Regions from separate parts of the Pediococcus claussenii ATCC BAA-344 genome, predicted to be linked through region 1. Evidence: riboswitches for the same ligand, from Rfam matches in the RefSeq annotation. Region 1 holds a riboswitch; the other holds the start of a gene.
What was found. A riboswitch is a leader RNA that binds a small molecule or an ion and turns the genes downstream of it on or off. The one in region 1 is predicted to bind fluoride.
Positions count from the first base shown of each region.

Region 1 (3,432 bases):
CAGCAAGTGCTAGAAAGCTAAAACTCACTATCATACCAACTATCGTTAAGCCACCGTACATTAAATTACTAAAACCATTACTTAGTTTCATCGTGGTTGCCCAGACTACCTCAAAAATTCCTGCCACAATCAGATAAAGCCAACTCATGTAAAATCACTCCCTTGAATGTTCGTCCTATCTCGAATGATAGCAACTATCATTTGCTATGGTCAACCAGCTTAATAAAACTTCAATACTAAACTTAACTTTAATTACCAGTTTCAGGCTATATAAAATGAGGTAGAAAGATGAAATCATCATTCTACCTCATTCGTTTAGAAATTTTCGCTTGCGTAAGCAATATTTAATCTCAGACCAGGTGGAGCAAGCCAGTTTTATTCAAAACATAACCAACTCCACACAATGTTACTATTAATCAAAATCAACGCTATCTGGGAAATGTGCTAGTCGAGTACTATTTTCACCCAATTCTTCTTCAATTCGAAGCAATTGGTTATATTTTTCAACACGTTCTGAACGAGCCGGAGCACCCGCCTTAAGTTGTGCCGAGTTCGTTGCAACTGTGAAATCTGCGACGAACGTATCACCAGTTTCACCAGAACGATGTGACATCATAGTTGTATATCCGTTCTTACGAGCAATCCGAATAGCTTCAAGGGTTTCAGTAACAGTTCCGATTTGGTTTAGCTTAATTAAAATAGAATTGGCCATGCCTTCCTTGATCGCCTTGCGTATCAAGATTGGGTTAGTACATACTGGATCATCGGCAACGATTTGAACTTTATCGCCCATTTGTGCCGTGAACTTTTCAAAGTTGTCCCAGTCATCTTCGCTATAAGGATCCTCAATCGAAATGATTTCAGGGAATTTCTTTAAAAGCTCTTCGTAGTAATCTGCCATTTCATCTGGTGTCTTATGAGTCCCCTCAAAATCATACATTTTTGTATCCGTGTTGTAGAAGTATGAAGCAGCTGCATCAAAAGCAATTGCAATTTCTTTACCAGGTGTATATCCTGCTTTGATAATTGCATCATGGAGCATTTGCAAAGCTTCCTCTGAAGACTTCAAATCAGGTGCAAATCCACCTTCATCACCAAGTCCCGATTGATAGCCAGCATCCTCAATAACTTTTTTCAAAGTATGGTAAGTGTTCACAATTTTTTCAAATCCATCACGAAAACTGGTTCTTTCAACTGGTGTGATCATAAATTCTTGCATGTCAATTCCGTTGTCAGCATGCTCCCCACCGTTGATAACATTATGAAAAGTTTGTGGCAATTCAAGGTCAGCACCACCTAAATAACGATACAAAGGAACCTTTTGGTAATTTGCGGCAGCTCGTGCCGTTGCCATCGAAACACCCAAAATTGCGTTAGCACCTAAACGACCTTTATTCTTTGTGCCATCAAGGTCAATCATCACTTGGTCAATATTGCCTTGGTTAAATGGATCTAAGCCATGCAAAGCATTATTAATTTCAGTATTTACATTATTAACTGCCTTGCTCACACCCTTACCTTGTAACCGGTCGCCGCCATCACGAAGTTCAACAGCCTCTAACTCACCTGTTGATGCCCCTGATGGTACTTCCGCGCGCCCTAAGGTTCCATCAGACAAAATCACATCTGCTTCAACGGTTGGATTGCCACGAGAATCAAACACCTCACGTGCTTTTACCTTTTCAATATATACTGACATAACAAATTCCTCCATTCTTTTACAACAAAAAAAGATGACACCTGCCCCCTCAGAAGCAGGTGTCATCAATCGTCAGATATTTACAGCGAACACCATCGCTGGTTGTTATTTAATTTGAACAACTAAATTCTAGCACTCAACTAAATATTCTGCAAACGCTTTTTTAATCCGTTTTTAAACCAAGTGTTTCCTCCTGATTTTTTCTCTTAATATTAATCATCAATCCAATGACAAACAATATAATCCAAATTGCTGACATTCCTTTATTACCCAGCACACCATTGTGAAAACTGTAACCAAAATAATCTGCAAAGCTCGCTCCAACCGGTCTAGTGAGCACGTATGCTAACCAAAATGTAGTAATTTCACTTCTACTATTCAACTTAGGGTTTATCACTATCCGATACGCTAATATCGCCACAAATACTCCGCCAAAAACTAATCCGGCATCTAAATAACCTAGCCCTAGTCCACCCTTAATGAAATCAGTTGCTCTTTTACTTGCAAACCAATCTCCTGTTGCAGTTCCCAAAATAAATGACGAAGCCACCGTCAACCAATAAAAGATTTCTTTTTTAATTGTTGTTATACGATGGACCGATAAATCATTAGTTGCCACATACCATCCTACAAAGCTTATTATCATTAAAATTGTAAATAAGGTTGTCGTTTCCATGTAACTTAAACCTGTAACGGCGCGAACTGCATCTACAATAAACGTCCCAAAAACCGCAAGCAAAGCAACAGACATCCAATAATATAATGGACGATAACGATCAGAACGAATCTGTAACGTCAAAAAGACTGCAAATAATACAAAAGACCAGCTGATTGTAAAAAATGCTCCCATAACTAAATTTTGCTTTCCAAAAATTCCATTTGAAAAATCAGAAACTGACTCACCCAATCCTGTGCTTATTAGTTTTGTGATCCAAAATAATAGCGAAACTGCTGGAACTTTATTTAAATTATGTTGTAATTTATCTTCTCCATTTCTCATATGTACTGCCTCCACTAATTAAAGATAGTTAACAGTATAATCTTTTTTGTCTAACTAACCTCCTTTAATCAACGGTGTATAAAAACTTTAACTTTTAAAAGGCAACAAAAGTAAACCAGTTATTTTAAACACGATTCTAATCATTAAGAAGTAGCATATGACAAAAGTCATTTATTTTTAAAACCATTATTCAAAATAAAAACGGAATTGCAGTAACCCTAGGCTTTGCTGCAATTCCATATATTTTTACTTACTTCTTATTGCCATTCTTTTTAATAATCCAACATTAAATACAAGCCCAAGAGCCGTCACTACCGCAGCAATTATAATTAAGCCAACTATTAAAATATTCCAGCCAACGAACTGATGTAACATCCCAATAATTAATGGACTCACTGCGGCAATCAAGTATCCAACAGTCTGCGTCATACCAGATATATCGGCAACTTCCGCGGTACTCCGCGCTGAAATAGTTATCATGCTTAACGCATACACGAATGCACCACCAAAAGCAAAACCAAGAATAACTGTATCCAAAACCAATAGAATTCCAGCCTGTAAAAACATCAGTCCAATGAAACCAATTAAATAGGTTAAACCAAAAGTAATAACTAACGGTTTTCTCAATTGAACTTTTTCAGCCCAAATCGGAACAAAGAATGAGCCAGGTAGTCCTGCCAATTGAACCAGTCCAACGATTGCTCCGGCATCCGCTACACTAAAGCCACGACTA
Region 1 is NC_016605.1:1,464,928-1,468,359, forward strand. Features, by position in the region: gene PECL_RS07275 (DMT family transporter) at 1-148, opposite strand, end outside; gene eno (phosphopyruvate hydratase) at 413-1,699, opposite strand; fluoride riboswitch at 1,749-1,808, opposite strand; gene PECL_RS07285 (COG4705 family protein) at 1,863-2,699, opposite strand; gene PECL_RS07290 (MFS transporter) at 2,946-3,432, opposite strand, start outside.

Region 2 (3,432 bases), 280 kb from region 1:
CTTTAGAATGTTCCATCTTTCTGGTTGCTTAGTTATCACTGTATTATCCGTTCCAAGTACTAAAGTTACCATGTCATTTAAAATCGCTACTAAAATCATGGCATTGATCGTCAGCGGAATAACATGGAAGAATAAATATCCAATGGTCAATAATAAGGTTAATTCCGACGTCCTTGATAACTTAGTAATTGTCCACGTCATCATTCGCTGATAAACTCGATGCCCACTATCCAAAACTTGGACAATCGGAGCCAACCCTTCGGTCATTAAAACTATTTTAGCGGACCTCTTAGCTAAATCAGTTGCATTTTGGACTGCAATACCAACATCCGCCTGTTTCAAAGCTGACGCATCATTCACACCGTCTCCTGTCATTCCAACAATGTACCCATTCTTTTGAAAATGTTCTACAATCTCTAATTTATTTTCTGGACGAACATTTGCAACTCCTGCTGTTTTTGTTAAATCATTATGCCCAATCAACTTCTCCAAACTAACAAAATCACCAGATAGTCCAACCTGTTTTGCAATTGCAGCAGCGGTCAGTTGATTATCACCAGTTAGCATAATCACCTTTACACCACGCTTTTGAATTTCCTGCAACGCTTTCAAACTATCACTTCTTGGTTGATCCTGTAGTATGAATATTCCAATTAGTTGATCTCCAAGAGATAGTGCTACTGAACGCCCTAATTCAAAATTAACATCACTTAAATCAACCACATTGCTTGTCAAACTATTTAATCGATCAAACGAACCTAATTTAACTTCAGCTTTGCCACTGTCAGAGTTAACCCAGTTAGCCGAATACCCCTGTTCTGGCGAAAAAGGTGTAAAGTCATTGTCATTTTTGGGTTCAACTGTTTTCTGCTCATAGTTTTGAATTGCCCTGTCTATCACACTTGGACTTTGAAAGTCGGTCGCGTGTACTGCCCAATCAACCACAATTTGATCAGGATACTTCGATAAATTTTTAAACAACACCACCTCTGGCTTATTAGTTGTTATCGTACCAGTTTTATCCACCAATAATAAATTCACGTTTGCAGCTTCCTGAATACCTACCAAATCGCTGACAAGTATTGCATGCTTACTGAGTTCCTTTGCTTCAACGGAATTTGCCACAGCAAAGCTCGATGGCATTGCAATTGGAATGGTGGCAATAAATAACATTGCCAGAAATGGTAGCATTTCAATTATATTTTCGTGTCGAAGTATTGCCATTACAATCAAAATCACTGCTAGAACGGCATCAAGAATCGCTAAATATCCAATAACTTTTCCTAATAAAACCTGTAAATGTCCGGGTGCGCTCGAACGCTTAATTAGTGAAACAGTCTTTCCGTATCTACTGTTGCTACCCACAGCTGTAACGATTGCAAATGAATGACCACTAATAACCTCTGTTCCAGCAGAAACGACTTGCCCAACTTCATAATGAACTTCCTTGGACTCACCGGTAACCGAGCTCTCATCCAAATCAAGCATTTCTGATATCAGCTGAGCATCTGCCGGAACTAGGTCACCCTGCTTTAAGTTTATCAAATCACCAACCACCAGCTCTTTAGAGGAAATTTGTTGCCAACAATTATCCCGTTTAACGGAAACGATTGGTTCTAGTTGCTCTGATAATGATCCCAACACGATGTTAGCCCTTCTGGACTGAATAGCGCCATTAATAGCTGCAAAGAGTAACATTAGTACAATAAAGCCTGCTTGGACACCTTTCCCTAAAAAAAATTCGATTAATAAAGCCGCTTCTAAAACCCAGGCTGACGGTTCCCATAAACGCTTTCCAATAGCATTCCAAAACTTAAATATTGGTAATTTAACCTCGTTCAATCCATTTTGATCCAATAGTTTCTGAGCCTCTTTTTGTGATAGCCCTGTATTTTTAATACTTTTCACCCTTTCCACTCTCCTTAACTAAAAAAACGTCTACCATAAGCCGTTATGCTTGTGGTAGACGTCATCAATTAAATTATAATTTTGTGGCGAACGTCATCGCCGATTCGATTGCCTTCATTTTACAACCAGGAATCGTCATTTTCAACTTCTAGAATCACTTTATTCAATACCCATGAATTCTTGAAAATCTTGAACCTCTTTCCATTGCTTGCCCGCATTCACGATTAAAGCGTGAAACTCCTTCCACTCATTTTCAGATAAATACACGCTGCTTTCAACACTTGTTTTAATATCATCATATTTAGTTCCAACTGCAATCCCCATCCATTCAAAAATCCGTCTTGAATATTTGTCTGCAATAAATCCAGGCATGTCAAAAGCGTACATCAACACATAGTCAGCGGTTTCGGGCCCAATCCCACTCAAATTCAAAAGTTCCGATCGAATCTTCGCTTGATTACTAGACTTGATTTCAGCTACGGAAAAATGGTGACCGGCCGCCCATTCACTTACATTACGCAGTGTCTGTGCCTTACGGGTGTAAAACCCACTTGGGCGCACCAAATTTTGAAGTTCAATTGTAGTTAGTTGCAATAGTTTATTTGGATCAAATCCAGTTCTTTCTTTTAAATTATTTAAACTTGGTTCAACATTCCGCCAAGTAGTGTTCTGAACCAGCACCCCTCCAAATACGATCTCCCAAGGGGACTCTCTCCAGTCCTCTAACCAAGGCTGGGGCCCCATCTTCGTTTCCATTAAATTAAATGCTTCTCCAACTTTCATTTTTCTACTCCCAAACATTTATTATCCATAATCTATTTTAAAGTTTTTTCTGATTTTTGACCAAAAATAACCATTAAGAGTTAGAATTAACTCTACGGCATTTGAAATATTTATACTAAGGAGTCTCAAACATGTTAATTGAAAAAGCTTGTACAACTGTTTTAGTCGGAAAAAAAGCTTCTATCGACGGATCAACCATGATCGCTCGCAATGATGATACTTTTTTGCCATTAGCTCCACATCGCTTCTACATGCATCAAGCAGAACAAAATATTGATGAAACTATCACTTCTTCTCAAAATGGATTTACTGCTAAACTACCGGCCAATGGTTACCGTCATAGTGCTGTACCAAATATCAATCCTGATAAAGACGGTATCTACGACGAAAGTGGATTTAACGAAAAAAACGTTGCCATGAGTGCAACCGAAAGTGTTTATGGTAATCCCAAGGCCTTAGCCTATGATCCTCTAGTTCCTAACGGCTTAGCAGAAGATACGATGCCAACAATGGTTTTGCCTTACATTGATTCTGCACAAGATGGTGTTAAATATCTTGGTAAGTTAATTGCTAAATATGGCTCACCCGAGGGTAACGGCGTTATTTTTAGTGATAAAAACGACGTTTGGTACATGGAAATTGTCACTGGTCACCACTGGGTTGCACAGCGAATTCCTGATGATAGTTACGCCGTTATCGCCAACCAATCAGCAATTCAACAAGTTGATTTTGATGATCCTA
Region 2 is NC_016605.1:1,743,689-1,747,120, forward strand. Features, by position in the region: gene PECL_RS08560 (HAD-IC family P-type ATPase) at 1-1,908, opposite strand, end outside; fluoride riboswitch at 1,957-2,018, opposite strand; gene PECL_RS08565 (endonuclease III domain-containing protein) at 2,068-2,691, opposite strand; gene PECL_RS08570 (C69 family dipeptidase) at 2,823-3,432, shown strand, end outside.
Region 2: another riboswitch for fluoride. It lies ahead of PECL_RS08560 (HAD-IC family P-type ATPase); the one in region 1 lies ahead of eno (phosphopyruvate hydratase).